2 linked regions of the Rhizobium sp. N324 genome follow. The main gene of each other region encodes a partner of the protein of the gene in region 2 in a complex. Links are inferred from orthologs where the notes say so. Each region holds a gene or a part of one and is shown on either strand. Other genes may lie near its edges. The genes, in order: dnaG and AMK05_RS07435.

Region 1 (8,459 bases), 1.7 Mb from region 2 along the record:
CCCCATTGTGAGACGCAATGAGCCTCGTCGATGGCAAACAGCGCGATCTTCTCGTTGGCGATCAGCTCGCGAAAACCATCAGTGAGGATGCGCTCGGGCGTCACGTAGAGAAGGTCGAGCCGGCCCGCCGAAAGCGCGCGGCGGACCTCGACGAACTCCTCGCGCGACAGCGACGAATTGAGCGCGGCCGCCCGGATGCCGAGCTGCTTCATCGCCTCCACCTGATCGCGCATCAGCGCAATCAGCGGCGAAACGACAATGCCGACGCCGTCACGGCAGAGTGCCGGGATCTGGAAGCACAGCGATTTGCCCGCGCCTGTCGGAAAGAGCACCACGGCATCGCCGCCTGACACCACATGCTCGACCACCTGCTGCTGCTTGCCGCGGAAAGAGGAATAGCCGTAGACCTGCTTGAGAATATCGAGCGGCGCTCGGCCGGCGGAAAACAACGCATCGGAGGCGGAAAAGCCCGGTTCGTTCCGTTCGGTCTGCGGCATCAGTGGTTCGCCGCCCCTTTGACGCGGCCGGAGAGCACGCCGAAGCCGTCGATGATTGCCTCCTGGTTCTCAAGCCGCACACCTTCGAAATGCACTTCCTGTTGCGCCCGCATCAGCTGAACGATCGCCTCGCCGTCGCCGGCTTCGGTCGCCAGCGCAATCTCGCGTTCGAGTTCCATTTTCTGCCGGCGCAGTGCCTTTGCCCGTTTGTGGAAGGCGAGCGCCTGGCGATACCCCTCACGCGCATCCTCCATCGCCGCCTCCTCGGTCGCCGTCCAGAGTCTGGCATTGCGCACCTGCTGGTCGAGGCTCTTGATCAGCGGACCGAAGCCCTCGAATTCCAACCTTTCGGTCAGATATTCGCGCGTCAGATGCGGGCCGGCGACGGCAGCCGCTGCCCCAAGCACAGCCGACCAGAGCTGCTTCAACTCTCGGCTGTCATAATCGATCGCGGCGATCTCGTCATAATCGTCGATCATCAGCGACGGATGATTGACGATGGTGAGCGCCAGCACGCTTTCGCGCAGCGCCGTATTGTCCCGGTGGCCGCGCACCGGGCCTGAGCGGGCGAGCCGGTCGGAAATAAGGCTGGGGCTTTTCGGCCCTGCCTTACCCGCATTGTCGCGGCCCGCCCGGTAATTGCCATTGCCATTGAAGCCGCGGCGCTCGCCATTGTTGCGGTTCTGGAACTGAGGCTGGAAGAAGGCGTTCAGCCGGTCGCGAATATCCTGCTGGTAGTGACGGCGCACATTCTCGTCGGCGATGACGGCGACCAGCTGCTTCAGCCGCGCCTCGAGTTCGGCGCGTGCCTCGGGCGTGTCGAACTTGCCGGTATTGATCTCACGGCTCCACAGCATCTCCGACAGCGGCTTTGCCTGGCTCATCACCTTGTCGAAGGGCGCGCGGCCGTCATCGCGCACCAGATCATCCGGGTCCTTGCCATCCGGCAGAAGCGCAAAGCGGACGGAACGGCCGGGCTTCAGATGCGGCAGCGCCAGTTCGGCGGCGCGATTGGCGGCGCGGATGCCGGCGCCGTCACCGTCGAAGCAGAGCACCGGCTGCGGCACCATCTTCCAAAGCAGCTCGAGCTGGTTTTCGGTGAGCGCCGTGCCGAGCGGCGCGACGGCATTCTCGATGCCCGCCTGATAGAGCGCGATCACATCCATATAGCCTTCGACGGCGATGATGGTGCCGCTGGCATTGTCGTCCTGCTGATCGCTACGGCCCGGCCCCTGGATGGCGCGGCGGGCGCGGGCGAAATTATAAAGGACGTTGCCCTTGTGAAAGAGTTCCGTCTCGTTGGAGTTCAGATATTTCGCCGGCGCATCCGATGACATGGCGCGGCCGCCGAAGGCGATCACCTTCTCCCGCGACGAGAGGATCGGGAACATGATGCGGTCGCGGAAACGATCATAGGAAACCGGCACGTTTTCATGAACGACCAGGCCGCAGGCCTCGATCTGTTCTTTCAGCACGCCCTTGCCGGCCAGAAATTCCTTCAGCGCATTGCGGCTGTCAGGGGCATAGCCGAGACGGAAGGTTTCGATGGTGCGCCCGGTCAGCCCGCGGTCGCGCAGATAGGCGCGCGCCCTCGCCCCATTCGCCGTCTGCAATTGATCCTGGAAAAATTGTGTCGCCATCTCCATGACGTCGATCAGCGAGCCGCGTTCCTTCTCGCGCTTCTCCATCACAGGATCGGCAAGCGGCATCGGAACGCCGGCCATATCGGCGATCTGCTGCACCGCCTCGGGAAAGCTCAAGCCCTCCAGCTCGGTAAGGAAGCGGAAATGGTCGCCCGTGACGCCGCAGCCGAAGCAGTGATAGCGGCCCTTCCGGTCCTCGCAGTGGAAGCTCGGCGATTTCTCGCCGTGGAACGGGCAGCAGGCCCAGTAATCGCCACGTGACACGTTGGTCTTGCGCTTATCCCAACTGACACGGCGCGCAATCACGTTCGAAATCGGAACGCGGTCGCGAATATCATCGAGAAAGGTGTTGGAAAAACGCATTTATACCTCTTGGCCAGCCTCCATATAAGCTGCTTTGCCGCTCCACGCCACGAAACTTGTCATGAAAACCCGCTATTCACAGGCAAGTGCACCCGTCCCCGGTCGCGTCGGTTATCCAATCAAAAACGCGTTATCGCCCCCTGCGACAGGGTGCGACATTATTGCCGTTCAAGCGCTGAAATTCAACCGCGGCAATTGTCTCGGCAAGAGTGGCGATCTCTAATTTCGCCAGATTTAATCATTTTAAAACAGGCGCTTATCTGACGCATCGATGGCGCAGCTTTATCCCGGCGCTGCCATCCTAGCCTTCGCTTCGAAGCCTCCAAAAACGACGTTTTCGGCAATCATTATTTTTTTGTAATTTGAATAAGCCGCCGCCCCGCAATAGGTTCGATCTCAACAAAGCGATCCCCGAGCGAAGCACCATCCCTACCCCCGGCGCCGCTTCGCAAGGGTGCCTTTGCAAATACCCTCCGGCTTGGGCCTCGGCCCTGCGTTTGCCGGCGGAAGCAAAGAGCAAGAAGGCAGGAGCGCCCCCAGCTCCTGCCTTCTTAAATTTTAGCTTCCCCTGATACAAATTCCCTTTTGAAATTAACTGATTATTGACAAAACCGTTGACAGGCGACGCTTGCGTGAAAGAAGTATGCGCCGAACTCCCTGGACGCCCTCCACATGGCCTTTACCGCTGAAACTCTTGCAGCAGACGATCGATTTCTCGCTGCGATCCTGCATTGCGCCGATCAGATGCTTTCGATCTATCGTGAGAGCCCGCGCATCGCCTCGATTTTCGCCGCGCAGCAGCGCTGGCTGATGGCCCATGCCGGCTTTGCGCTTCATTACGGCGATCCCGACGACGGCAGGAGCGGCCTTTATTCCGGCCGCTTCATCGATTTCGCGGTCAGGAACGACATCGCCAGCCGCAATACGGCGGCGGCCTTCATGCAGGAAATGCTGGCCTATCGTTTCCTGCGGCCGGTTCCCGGGCCTGACAAGCGCACGCGCTATCTGGAGCCCACGGAAACCGCCGAGCAGCATTTCACCCGATGGCTCCTCGCCCATCTGATGATCCTCGACAGCCTCGACGGCGGTCAACGCGCCGGCAAGGTCACCGCCGATGCCTCGGCGATGATGGCCGCGATCCAGCCGCGGATCGCCAAGGCGATCATCGGCAGCGAACGGGTGCGCAACCCTGGCCCCACCTTCAATCTCTTCAACTGGGCAAATACCGGCGGTCTGGTAATGGACTACCTGATCTCGCGCCTGCCGGAATTTCCCCGGGGGGCCGAACGCGTCGCGGTCGGCCCCCTGTCGCTCAGGGAAATCCGCGAACAGTTCATGATCTCCAACACGCACCTGAAGCGGCTGCTGACGCAGGCAGCGGCCATGGAGAGCGTCGGCTGGACAGGCCCCTCCCGCAAGGGCGATTTCTGGCTGTCGCGCCGTTTCATTCTCGAATACTGGAATTATCAGGCGGCGAAATTCGCCATCATCGATGCCGCGGCCGAAGCGGTGCTCGGGCCTGCGGTCCTGGACGAACCGCAGGCAAGACGCGTCGTCTGAGCCGGCTTAAAGCGCGTCGCGATTTTCCAGATTCGCTCCTTGCGCTTTAACCCTTTATTTTGATGCATGTCGTTGTCCCGGAACCGCTGCACACTTCCGGGCGACATGCATTAGCTCAGCAGTTCCTTGACGGTCGCCGACGCCTTGGCGAAATCCATCTGGCCGGCATAACGCTCCTTGAGCGCGGCCATCACCTTGCCCATGTCCTTGGCGCCGGCAGCACCGGTCTCGGCGATGATCGCCGACACATTGGCGCGCACTTCGCTGTCCGAAAGCTGCTTCGGCATGAAATCTTGAATGACGGTGATTTCGGCACGCTCCTTGGCGGCGAGCTCCGGCCGCGAGTTCTCCTCGTAGATCTTTGCCGATTCGTCGCGCTGCTTCACCATCTTGGCGAGGATCTGCAGGATCTCGTCGTCGCTCGCCTGCTCCTTGCCGGTGCCGCGATTGGCGATATCGCGATCTTTGACCGCGGCCTGAATCAGCCGGACGGTGGAAAGCCGCTCCGCATTCTTGGCCTTCATCGCCTCTTTCAGCTGGGTGGCGAGTTGATCGCGCAGCATGGTCTTCACTCCTGTTTTGATGCCGCTTCATAAACCACGCTGATGCGGCGGATCAAATAAATTGCGCGGTCGCCGCGATAAAGCGCAGGAAAACGGCGGCAATCCCGGTTACAAAGATTGACGCTCAGCGATTGCGTGGCTATTTACCGCCACCTGCACCAAAATTCGTGATCAGGCCTGAAGCGCGCGGCATAGCCGTGCCCACACGCCTGCGAGATCAAATGGCGACGAGCGCGGCAACGCGCACCGACCGCCGGAAACGGGATGAAGATGACCGCGACAGCACCCTGGACAATCGAAAAGCCGACCGCCCTGCTCGTTCTTGCCGACGGCACGGTCATCGAAGGCAGGGGCATCGGCGCCACCGGCAAGGTCCAGGCCGAAGTGGTCTTCAACACGGCGCTAACCGGCTACGAGGAAATCCTGACCGACCCCTCCTATCTCGGCCAGATCGTCACCTTCACTTTTCCCCATATCGGCAATATCGGCACCAACGATGAAGACATCGAGGATCTGACGCCTGCCGCCCGCCACGGCGCCGTCGGCGTCATCTTCAAGGCCGACATCACCGAGCCTTCGAACTACCGCGCCGCCAAGCATCTCGACCAATGGCTGAAGGCGCGCGGCGTCATCGGTCTCTGCGGTATCGACACGCGAGCCCTGACCGCCTGGATCCGTGAGAACGGCGCCCCGAACGCGGTGATCGCCCACGATCCGAACGGCGTCTTCGACATCGAAGCGCTGAAGGCCGAAGCCAAGGCCTGGAGCGGCCTCGAAGGCCTCGACCTTGCCAAGATCGCCTCCTCCGGCCAGTCCTCGCAATGGACCGAGACGCCGTGGGTCTGGAACGAAGGGTACGGCGAACTCGCCGCGGCGGACGCCAAATACCACGTCGTCTGCCTCGACTACGGCGTCAAGCGCAACATTCTGCGGCTGTTTGCCGGTCTCGACTGCAAGGTCACCGTCGTGCCGGCCGCAACGAGCGCCGAAGACGTGCTCGCCATGCAGCCGGACGGCATCTTCCTGTCGAACGGCCCCGGCGATCCGGCCGCAACCGGCGAATATGCGGTGCCTGTGATCAAGACGCTCGTTAAGACCGATATCCCGGTCTTCGGCATCTGCCTCGGCCATCAGATGCTGGGTCTCGCCCTCGGCGCCAAGACCGAGAAGATGCATCAGGGCCATCACGGCGCCAACCACCCGGTCAAGGATCATACGACCGGCAAGGTCGAGATCGTCTCGATGAACCACGGCTTCGCGGTCGACTCGAAGTCGCTGCCCGACGGCGTTGAAGAGACTCATATTTCGCTTTTCGACGGTACCAATTGCGGCCTGCGCGTGCTCGGCAAGCAGATCTTCTCCGTTCAGCACCATCCGGAAGCCTCGCCCGGCCCGCAAGACAGCCACTATCTCTTCCGCCGCTTCATCAACATGGTGCGCGAAAAGAAGGGCGAACCGGCGCTCGCCGAACGCTGATTTCAAGAACTGCCGATTTCGCAAAGGCCCGCCAAACCGGCAGCCGAGACTCGGGCGGGTTGACGCGTTTTGTCGAGCGTCTGAAGAAGCTTGGCACTGCGATCCAGACCGTCGTTTCGCGCAGCGCATTCCGTTGATCAAGTCCTCGAACGCGCCGGGATTGTTCCCACCCGCTGTCACATCTCCGGCAGGCCGGCCTTTCGAAAGCCGTCGACAAAGTGGTCTCGTACGGAGCCATCGCGCAGCGGCTGGGAGCTCAGCCAATGGCCGATCGTGAAATGGGGGTGGGCGATCAGGAACAATTCTGCTTCTCGCCGTGCCTCCTCACTGTGGCCCAACTGCGCAAGCGTAGCAGCCAGGAATTTGCGTGAGTTGGTACGATAGGTGTCTTCCCTGCGGAGCGTAGCGCTTGCCGCCTCATAGTCACGCGCGGCGTATTGCGCCTGTCCAAGATGACAAAGATACCAGCAGGCTGGACGGGGATTGAGCCGCAGAGCTTTTTCGATCTGCGCCAGTCCGTCGGCAACCCTGCCGTCCAGCACTGAGATGTCCGACATGGCGGCCCAGGTGTCGGCGTGGTTGGGGTCCAGCTCCAGGGCCTTGGCGAAGGCGGCCTCCGATTCCTCCCATCGCCGCTCATAGGCCAAAATGGTCCCCAGGACGTAACGGCAGCCGGCATCGTTGGGATCGAGCTCGACCGCCTTCTGCGCTGATGTCGTCGCCATCTCCCGGTTGGGATCTTCGGGCTCGCCGAAATGAGTCCAGGCCAGCCACCGGTTATAGGCGAGCAGCCCGAGCGCCTCGGCATATGATGGCTCGAGCTTGAGCGCGCGCTGGAGCAGCATATAGGCCTCACGCTCGGTTTGCGGCGACTCTTCCGTCAGGAGGCGGGCGCGCACACACAGATCGTACGCCTCAAAGTTCTTCGGCCGATTGCGCGGCGTCGGGATGGTCAGCCGGCCGACGAGGGCTTCAACAATCTTGGCGTTGACTTCATCCTGTAATTCGAAAACATCTTCCAGCGTCCTGTCGAACCTCTCTGCCCACAAGTGCTGGCCGCCAAGCGCGTCGACCAATTGAGCATTGATGCGGACACGGCCCATTGCGCGTCTGGCGCTCCCCTCCAGGACGTAGCGGACGCCGAGTTCCTGGGCGACCCGCCGTACGTCGACCGGCTTGCCCTTGTAGCCGTAGACGGAATTGCGCGCGATGACGAACAGGCCAACCGTACGGGAAAGGTCGGTGATCAGGTCTTCGGTCAAGCCGTCGACGAAAGGCGCGTCCGCTTCATTCCCACTCATATTCGTGAACGGCAATACGGCGATCGAGGGACGGTCGGGCAGCGGCAATATGCTCCGCAGCGCATCCGGCCAATGCCACACGTGGACTGGGCGAGTGAGGTTCTTCAGGTAGCGTTCGCCTGCGTCGAAGAACCGGTCGCCGATCTTGCCGATGATCTCGCCGTGAACGCCGGCTGAAATGCAGATACCTCCCGGCGCGGCCTGCGTCTCGAGGCGCGCCGCGACATTGACGCCGTCGCCGAGGACGTCTGAACCGTCGTCAATGACATCTCCCAGATTGACGCCTATACGCAAAAGCAGGCGTTGATCTCCGGAAGCGTCGACAGCAGTGGTGGGCCGTTGCATTTCCAACGCTGCTTCGACCGCGTCCACCGCGCTAGCGAATTCGATCAGGAAGCCGTCGCCCACGACCTTGAAGATGCGACCGTTGTGGCGCATCACGGCCGGCTCGATAACGCCAGAACGGAGTTCCCTGAGGTTATCAAGCGTCGCGACTTCATCAGCCTCCATCAGGCGTGAATATCCCACCACATCGGCAACGACGATGGCGGCAAGGCGACGCTGAAGAGATTGATCCGTCATGTGAGGACAAGCCCAACGACCGACTTCATAAGTTATTGCTCAACCGCGGGTGAGTCAACAAATGGTTAAGAGGTGATGTCCAGGCGATCTCCACCTCCCTTGAGCCGTCATCCTTCTTTGTGACCGACTGCGTCGAGGTTGACGATCCAGTTGTCGAAAACCACGACATAGGAAGCAATGCCGTCACTCTGGAACACGACGGCTTCAGGAAGCGGTCGCCCGGCAATTCCAAGTTAGTGACCGGACGTCTTCGCTACCATATTGACCTCAACCATAGTTGAGGAATTACAAACGCCCGAAGACATCTGATGCAGGGGAAAATGGATGAGCGGAGCTTTCTTTCGTGTCGACAAATTCGTCGTGCCGGCTGCGGCACGCGAGGAATTTCTCGTCAAGGTGATGATGACCCACAAGCTGCTGGAAGCGCAGGAAGGTTTCATCGATCACAGGGTATTGGAGCAGGTCGCCGGTCCC
Region 2 (8,409 bases):
GCCGATCAGCACCGCCGAGCCGCGCACGAAGCCGCCGCCGAGTGCCCGGTCGAGCTCCGACATGGCAGTATGGATGCGCGGCGCCTCCTCGATCTCGCCGGAGAGCGCCGTCAGTGCCACCGGCCGGCCCTTCTTCGGCGTCTTGCCGGGGCCGGAGCCGATCCCGCCCATCGGGTCTTCTTCGACGATGGTGTTCCACTCGCCGCAGTTCTCGCATTTGCCCGCCCAGCGGGTATGAACCGTGCCGCAGCTCTGGCAGATGAATTGTGTCCTGGCCTTCGCCATCGAATACTCTTTCAGTCCGGGTCCCGAGTGAAGCAGACGACTGCTTCATCGAATCATTGTCGTGCCTGAGATAATGGCTATCGCGACGGATCAAAACTAATGATTTTCCCATCAGCCTCTCCTGTGCCTATCCTTTGCCTCTGCTCATCCTGAACGGTGGAAAATGTTCGATTATTCGTTCACGCACTGGTTTGCATTTCTCTCGGCCGCGGTTCTGCTCAATCTCTCGCCCGGGCCCGACATCGCCTTCATCCTCGGTCACACGATGAGAGGCGGAAAACGCGCCGGTTTTTCCGCGCTGTTCGGCGTCTGGTCCGGCGCCTGCCTGCATGTTCTGATGGCAGCGCTCGGCCTTTCCGCCGTGCTCGCCGCTTCTTCGGTCGCCTTCTCCGCGGTCAAGTGGATCGGCGCCGCCTATCTTGTCTGGCTGGGAATCCAGGCTTTGCGCGCCGGCGGCGGCAATGGCCTGATAAAGGCTGCCGGCGAAGAGTTGCCGGTCGCAAGGATCTACCGACAGGGAATCCTGGTGTCGCTGCTCAATCCGAAAGTGGCGATTTTCTTCCTTGCCTTCCTGCCGCAATTCGTCGTCGAAGGGGCAGGGCCGGCATGGGCCCAGCTCATGCTGTATGGCGGGCTCATCATCGTCGTTGCCGCCTTCATCGAGCCGCCGCTTGTCCTTCTCGGAGGGCGTCTTGCCGATGCGCTCAGGCACAATCAAAAAATCGGGCTATGGCTCGATCGTGGCCTCGGCGCGCTTTTCCTCGCGCTCGGCGTCCGCCTTGCGCTCAGCAGCCGCTGAACGGGTAGGCTATTCCTCCTCGGCGACGTAGCGCCGTTCGTGGCGCAGCCCCATGCTGGTCAGCATCTCGTATCCGATCGTGCCTGCCGCGCGTGCCACGTCGTCGAGGGCCATGTTCTTTCCGAACAGCTCGACATAATCCCCGGCGCGCACGGCGTTGTCGGGCAGGTCGGTGATATCGAAGATGGTCAGGTCCATGGTGATCCGGCCGGCGACCGGGACCTTGTGTCCGGCGATGAAGCCTTGCCCGCCCTGCGGCACGGCCTGGCGCAGCGGCACGCCGCCGCTCGACAGGCCGCGCATATAGCCGTCGGCATAACCGGCCGAGGCGATCGCCAGCCGGCTCTTGCGGCCAAGCTGGAGCGCCCGCCCATAGCTGACGGTCTCGCCGGCCTCGACGCTGCGCACCTGGATGATGCGCGCTTCCGCGGTCGCCACCGGCCGCATCGGATTGGCGAGGCCGCAGACCGCTTCGCCGCCATAAAGCGCGATGCCGGGACGGGTCAGGTCGAAGTGATAATCCTCGCCGAGAAAGATGCCGGCCGAGGCGGCAAGGCTTGAATCGATGCCTTCATAAGCAGCGCTAACCCTGCGGAATGATTCGAGCTGCCGCCGGTTCATCGCATGGCTGGGCTCATCGCCGCAGGCGAGATGGCTCATGATCAGCACCGGTGCGAAGCTCGCCGGCCGCGACACGTCGTCGGCGAGTGCGATCGCATCGTCCATGTGCAGTCCGAGCCGGTTGAAGCCGGTGTCGACATACAGCGCGCAGGGATAGTCGCCGTAATCGGCAAGAACCGCCATCCAGAAAGCGAGCTGCTCATCGGAGGAAATTACCGGCACCAGATCGTTTTCGAAAAAGCGCCGCTCGGTGCCCGGCCATATGCCTGAGAGCACGAAGATGCGGGCCTCGGGCGCATAAAGCCGAAGCGTGACACCCTCGTCGACCGTGGCGACGAAGAAATCTCGGGCGCCAGCCATATAGAGCGCTTCACCGGCATCCTCGATGCCCATGCCATAGGCATCCGCCTTGACGACGGCTGCGGCGCGCGCCGCGCCGGAGCGGCGCGCCATGTCGCGCCAGTTCTCCGTCAGCGCCGTCAGATCGACGGTCAGCCGCAGGCCCGCGGAAGCGAAAAGATCGTCGTCTTCGAAGGGGATGGGGAAATCTGTCATGAATCGCCGTGAACCAGTGGAAGGAAATCGCCAGAGCCAGTTTAAAGCATGTCGCGCAAAAGTGTGCAGCGGTTTTGCGATAACGACAGGTGTAAAAACAAAGAGCTAAAGCGCAAGGAGCGAATCTGAAAGATCGCGACGCGCTTTAGAAAGCATTAGGGCCAAGGCAGGTCACATACCACCCTTTGCCTGTCATACGATCACTTTTGTTCAAGACGCGTGCAGGCTTCCGCGATAATCTTGGGGGATGCAGAACGTATCGCAAAAAGAAGCGGCGGAGGCCATGCCGCTTGCGAACGTGGAATCGGCCCGCTTCTGGCGGGATAGCCGCTTCCGCGGCATGGAGTGTTTGAGCGCCACCTTCCTGACGCATGAATATGCGCCGCATGCGCATGACACGTTCAGCATCGGCGCGATAGAAAGCGGCAGCCAAATCGCCACTCTCAGCGGCAGGCGGGAGGAAACCGGCCCGGGCGACCTTTATCTCATCGATCCCGGTGTCATCCATGACGGTGCTCCGGGCGGCGAGGGCTACCGCTACCGGATGATCTATCCCGACATGAAGCTGTTCGTCGATATTCTCGAGGATGTTACCGGCAAGGCCTTCCATGCGACGCCCTCTTTCTCCGGCGGGCTTCCACGCGATCCACAGCTCGCCAATGCCTTTCACGCCGCCCATCGAACGCTTGAGAGCGGGGCCGGCGCGCTGGAATCCGATGAGGGAATGTTTTCGGTGCTGGCAGCGATCTTTGCGCGTCATGGCAGCGCAGTCATCGTTCCTGTCGATACGCAGGAACGAAGCGCGGTGGCCCGCGCCCGCGAATACCTCATCGAGAACTTCGACAGCGATGTCGGCCTCGAGGAACTGGCCGGAGTGGCAGGTTTGAGCCGCGCCCACCTCATCCGTGCCTCCGCAAGGAATATCACATTACCCCGCACGCTTTTCTGACGGATCGGCGCGTGCAGGTGGCCCGTCGGCTGCTGCGGCAGGGGCGCATGCCTGCCGATATTGCGCTCGAATGCGGTTTTGCCGATCAGGCGCATTTCAGCCGACACTTCAAGGCACGGACAGGCGTAACACCCGGCCAATTCCGCACGGGCTGATCACTTTCGTTCAATACGGCCCTGGCTGGCCGGGCTAATCCTCCGCGATCTTGATCAGGAGGTTGCCATGTTGCAGCACAGCCGGCCATCCGGCGAATTTCTTGCCGGAATGCGCGCCATTTTTCCGCTTGTTGTCGCCGTGTTGCCGATCGGCCTGGTGTTCGGCGCGGTCGCGGCCACCAAGGGGCTTTCCCCGCTGGAAACGACGCTGATGAGCGCGCTTGTCTTTGCGGGCGGTTCGCAATTCGTGGCCATGGACATCTGGACCCATCCGGCAAGCTGGATCGGCGTCGGCTTTGCAGCCCTGCTGGTCAATATCCGCCATGTGCTGATGAGCGCGTCGATCGGCACGAAGATGCAGTCCTTCTCCAGCGTCAAACGATATATCGCCATGCTGTTCCTCGCAGATGAGCTGTGGGCCATGGCGGAATTCCGCGCCGGCGCCACGCGGCTGACGCCGGCCTGGTATGCCGGGATCGTCACGCCCTTCTACCTCACCTGGGTCGGCTCTTCGCTAACAGGCGCACTGCTCGGCGCCTTTCTCGGCAATCCTGCGGCCATCGGCCTCGACTTCGCTTTTCCGGCCGTCTTCATCGTGCTCGTCATGGGGTTCTGGAAGGGGCCGGAAACCGGCGCCGTCCTTGCGGCAAGTGGTGCGGCATCCGTTGTGGTCCACCATTTCGTGCCGGGGGTCTGGTATATCGCCGCCGGCGCTCTGGCCGGGCTGGCAACGGCCCTATGGCAGGGCAGGGCGCGGGAGCAGGCGGCATGACACTCGATCTCAACATCATGATCGCCATCCTCGCGATTGCCGCCGCAACGGTGTTCACCCGCGTCGCCGGCCTCCTATTGGTCCGTCATGTCGAGATGGATGAGCGGCGGAGAACGGCGATCGAGTCCATTCCGCCGGCGGTGCTGATGGCGGTCATTGCCCCGACCGCCTTTGCGGCGGGCTGGGCGGAGACCTTGGCCTGCGCGGTAACGGCAATCGCCGCGCGCCGTCTGCCGATGCTTGCGAGCATCGTGATCGGCGTCGCAACGGTCGCCCTGTTGCGGACCGCCGGGCTTTAGCTAAGGTAATCGACGCGGGACCGCGTCAATGTTCCTCGTAATGTGTGAAGGAGGGATCGGCGAGATCGGCGAAGCGGGTGAATTCCGACTGGAAGGCGAGCTTCACCGTTCCCGTCGGCCCGTGACGCTGCTTGGCGATGATGACATCGGCTGTGCCCTTCACCTTGTCGAACAGCGCTTCCCATTCCGGATATTTCGGATCGTGGGGATCGCGCGGCTCCTGGTTCTTGACGTAATATTCCTCGCGGAACACGAAGAGCACGACGTCGGCGTCCTGCTCGATCGAACCGGATTCGCGAAGGTCGGAAAGCTGCGGCCGCTTGTCGTCACGGCTTTCGACCTGACGCGAGAGCTGCGACAGGGCGATGATCGGAACGTTGAGTTCCTTGCCCAGCGCCTTCAGGCCGGTGGTGATCTGGGTGATTTCCTGCACGCGGTTGTCGCTGGATTTACCCGAGCCGGTCATCAGCTGAATGTAGTCGACCACCAGCACGTCGAGGCCGCGCTGACGCTTGAGACGGCGCGCGCGCGCCGAAAGCTGGGCGATCGAAATGCCGCCGGTCTGGTCGATATAGAGCGGCACCTTCTGCATCATCATCGAGCAGGCGACAAGCTTTTCGAAATCGGCATCGTTGATGTCGCCGCGGCGGATCTTCGAGGAGGAGACTTCCGTCTGCTCGGAGATGATACGGGTGGCAAGCTGTTCCGACGACATTTCGAGCGAATAGAAGCCGACGACGCCGCCATTCCTAGCCTTCATGCTGCCGTCCGGCTGGACTTCCCCTTCATAGGCGGCGGCGATATTGTAGGCGATATTGGTCGCAAGCGAGGTCTTGCCCATGCCGGGGCGTCCGGCAAGGACGATCAAGTCCGAACGCTGCAGGCCGCCCATCTTGGAATCCAGCGAATGGATGCCGGTGGAAATGCCGGAAAGCCCGCCGTCGCGTTCCTTGGCGACGGCCGCCATGTCGATCGCCAGCGCAACCGCATCGTTGAAGGCCTGGAAGCCGCCGTCGTAGCGGCCGTTTTCCGCCAATTCGAAGAGGCGGCGTTCGGTATCCTCGATCTGAGACTGCGGCGGCATGTCGAGCGGCGCGTCATAGGCGATGTTGACGACGTCCTCACCGATGGTGATCAGCGCCCGGCGCAGCGCGAGATCATAGATCGCCCGGCCATAATCCTCGGCATTGATGACGGTGACGGCATTGCTGACGAGACTTGCCAGATATTGCGAAACCGTCATGTCGCCGACCTTCTCGTCGGCCTTCAGGAAGGTCTTGATCGTCACCGGGTTGGCGATCTTGCCCATGCGGATGATATCGCCGGCAACCTCGAAGATCTTCCGGTGCAACGGTTCGTAGAGATGGATCGGCTTCAGGAAGTCGGACACCCGGTAGTAGGCGTCGTTGTTCATCAGGATGGCACCCAGAAGCGCCTGCTCGGCTTCGATATTGTTGGGTGCTTCGCGATAATGCTGCTCCGAGGGAGCAACAGCTGCAATCTTTCGAGCGGCGTCGTTCATCATCATCCGTTCTGTCTTTTTCCAGCTCCCGGATTTGCAATTCCGGACGCGAAAATCAAGAGGTTGCGAAAGGAGCAGGCGCCCGCTTCGCTGAAATCCTGAACGCTGTGCACGTTGTTCGACTTCTCCACAGTCCGGGGCGACACAAAGGAGAAATACCGTCAGTGTCACCCGCACGACACGGCATGGTGCCGACTCAGCCCATCCGTTTCGGAGAAGGTTATTTTAGCGCGATGCCATAAGGCACGCAGCAAAAACATCCGGATCATCCCCAACGAAAAAGCCCGGCGCTAAGGCCGGGCTTCCCTCACGCGGATCGCTCCGACGATATTATGCTTCGTCTTCGTCGACGCCGTCGGCTTCCGGATCGAAGAAATCTTCCGGACGCAGAGCGTCTTCGTCGACACCGTAGATGGCGTCGACCGAGGTGAGTTCTTCACCCTTGGCCTGGCGCTCTGCCTCTTCGGCGGAACGGGCAACGTTCAGCTCGACGTGGATTTCGACTTCGGCATGCAGCTGCAGCTCGACCTTGTGCAAGCCGATCGCCTTGATCGGCGTGTTCAGGTGAACCTGGTTGCGGCCAATGTTGAAGCCTTCGGCGGCGAGAATCTCGACGACGTCACGGGCAGCGACCGAGCCGTAGAGCTGGCCGGTTTCGCCGGCGGAGCGCACGACGATGAAGGACTTGCCGTCGAGAACGTCGGCGACCTTCTGGGCTTCCGACTTGCGTTCGAGGTTGCGGGCTTCGAGCGTCGCACGCTCGGCTTCGAAGCGGGTCTTGTTGGCGGCGTTGGCGCGCAGCGCCTTGCCGAGCGGCAGCAGGTAGTTACGGGCAAAGCCGTCGCGAACCTTTACGGTTTCGCCCATCTGGCCGAGCTTGGAGATGCGTTCGAGAAGGATGACTTCCATTTTCTTTTACCTTTCTGTGTCTCAGATTTTCGTGTCGGATTGTTTGGGGGCATCAGCATCTTTCGTCGGGGTCAGCGCGATCGCCTTGCGCGTATCGCTGAGACCGAGGACGAGGATGAGGAAAGCTGGCAGCAGAATGAGCATCGAGGCCAGGTAGCTGAGGATGAGGGCCGGCAGCCGCCAGTCCTTGCCGCGCGTGCGGAAATGCAGCGAGGCGAAACCGGAAAGCATGAAGCCGGCGCCGAAAGTGCCGATTACCGTCGCGCCGACCAGTGCCGGCACGCCGCCGAAGAAGCAGGCGGCAAGCCCGGCGAGGAAGATGAAGATCGAGTTGCGGTTCATGCGCAGCGACGAGGGGATGTCCTCGCGCGGGCGAAGACCGCGGCCGGAGGCTGCGACGATACGCACGGCAAAATAATAGGCGGCAAACAGCATGGAGACCCACATGCCGCCCTGCACCGCCGGCAGCATCAGCACGATCAGCGATTTGGTCTGCGCGGTCGCCGCCGGATCGGGCATGAATTCCGGTTGCTGGTCCTTGACCGAGGCGATCAGCAGGTCGACGATCTGATCGGTGATGGCAGGCCCATAGCCGATCATCACGCCGATGACGATGACAGCGAGCGTCACCAAGCCGCAGAGATGCAGCAGGATATCGGAGAGTGGGTACCAGGCCAGCAGATGGTCCGGGCCGCCGAGTTCGGAGGCGGGACGGGCGAGATTGGCGAGGTGGCTGAGCCAGCCGGCTGGCAACAGCGTCACCAGCGTCATGATTAGCGCGAAAGAGGGGGAGATGAGGGCCGCGCCGAGTGCGGCTGCCGTGACGACGGCCGCGATTGCCGCGGCATTGCCCCAGCCGAGCCCGACGATCAGAATCGGAAGCGCCGAGGCCGTGTAGAGCAGCGCGCTGAAAAACGACGGCTGCATGCTCGCGCCCAGCATCAGCAGGAAGGCGGTCAATCCGGCGAGTGCGCCGATCAGCAGCGTTTTAAGGTCAGGTCGGTTCAAGGTCGCTGTCCTGCTTCATCAAGCAGTTAGAGGATGTTGCTGAATCGAATTCAGAAACGTCTCAACATGGGTTTTTAGAGTTCCGATCCGCGCCCATCGCGGAAGGGAGGCAACCCCCGGATCTGCGATCCGGGGGTCACATATTGTATCAGGCTACGACGTAGGGCAGCAGGCCGAGGAAACGGGCGCGCTTGATCGCCTGGGCGAGTTCGCGCTGCTTCTTCTGGGAAACGGCCGTGATGCGGGAAGGAACGATCTTGCCGCGCTCGGAAATGTAGCGCTGCAGCAGGCGAACGTCCTTGTAGTCGATCCGCGGCGCGTTGGCGCCGGAGAACGGGCAGGTCTTGCGGCGGCGATGGAACGGGCGGCGGACCGGAGCGGAGGAAGTTTCAGACATATCTTGGATCTCCCTTATACGCGGTCTTCGCGCGGACGGCGCGGACGGTCTTCACGGTCGCCGAAGCCACCTTCACGCGGAGGACGCGGGCCGCGGTCACGATCGCCGAAGCCGCCTTCACGCGGGCCACGGCCGCCT

Evidence for each region.
Region 1: the proteins of AMK05_RS07435 (region 2) and dnaG are in contact, whole or in part, in a crystal structure (PDB 2R6A), measured with the Geobacillus stearothermophilus proteins. The link is inferred for Rhizobium sp. N324 from one-to-one orthologs. Residues at the interface, in WP_033016901.1 of Geobacillus stearothermophilus: Ser13, Glu15, Ala16, Gln18, Glu91, Leu92, Asp94, Ala95, Val96, Pro97, Thr98, Ala99, Ala100, Asn101, Tyr104, Tyr105, Ile108; in WP_049624496.1 of Geobacillus stearothermophilus: Lys456, Leu457, Leu458, Pro459, Ala460, Asn463, Ala464, Leu467, Leu535, Leu536, Ile537, Ala538, Gln544, Glu545, Asp548, Tyr549, His552.

The regions. Positions count from the first base shown.
Region 1 is NZ_CP013630.1:3,242,286-3,250,744, forward strand. Bases 1-2,913 are described here. They hold dnaG (DNA primase), read right to left. Parts: upstream 2,504-2,913; coding sequence 497-2,503; downstream 1-496. Other genes in these bases: recQ (DNA helicase RecQ), read right to left, coding at 1-497. Also shown: AMK05_RS15620 (hypothetical protein), read left to right, coding at 3,176-4,063; AMK05_RS15625 (GatB/YqeY domain-containing protein), read right to left, coding at 4,174-4,626; carA (glutamine-hydrolyzing carbamoyl-phosphate synthase small subunit), read left to right, coding at 4,897-6,102; AMK05_RS15635 (adenylate/guanylate cyclase domain-containing protein), read right to left, coding at 6,279-7,985; AMK05_RS15640 (antibiotic biosynthesis monooxygenase family protein), read left to right, coding at 8,310-8,459. UniProt on the Escherichia coli protein: RNA polymerase that catalyzes the synthesis of short RNA molecules used as primers for DNA polymerase during DNA replication.
Region 2 is NZ_CP013630.1:1,545,947-1,554,355, forward strand. Bases 3,710-6,572 are described here. They hold AMK05_RS07435 (replicative DNA helicase), read right to left. Parts: upstream 5,958-6,572; coding sequence 4,461-5,957; downstream 3,710-4,460. Other genes in these bases: AMK05_RS07425 (AzlC family ABC transporter permease), read left to right, coding at 3,710-4,136; AMK05_RS07430 (AzlD family protein), read left to right, coding at 4,133-4,435; rplI (50S ribosomal protein L9), read right to left, coding at 6,288-6,572. Also shown: DNA repair protein RadA, read right to left, coding at 1-285; AMK05_RS07410 (LysE family translocator), read left to right, coding at 449-1,084; alr (alanine racemase), read right to left, coding at 1,094-2,260; more of AMK05_RS07425, read left to right, coding at 3,432-3,709; more of rplI, read right to left, coding at 6,573-6,866; AMK05_RS07445 (DUF2232 domain-containing protein), read right to left, coding at 6,888-7,874; rpsR (30S ribosomal protein S18), read right to left, coding at 8,023-8,271; rpsF (30S ribosomal protein S6), read right to left, coding at 8,286-8,409. UniProt on the Escherichia coli protein: The main replicative DNA helicase, it participates in initiation and elongation during chromosome replication. Travels ahead of the DNA replisome, separating dsDNA into templates for DNA synthesis.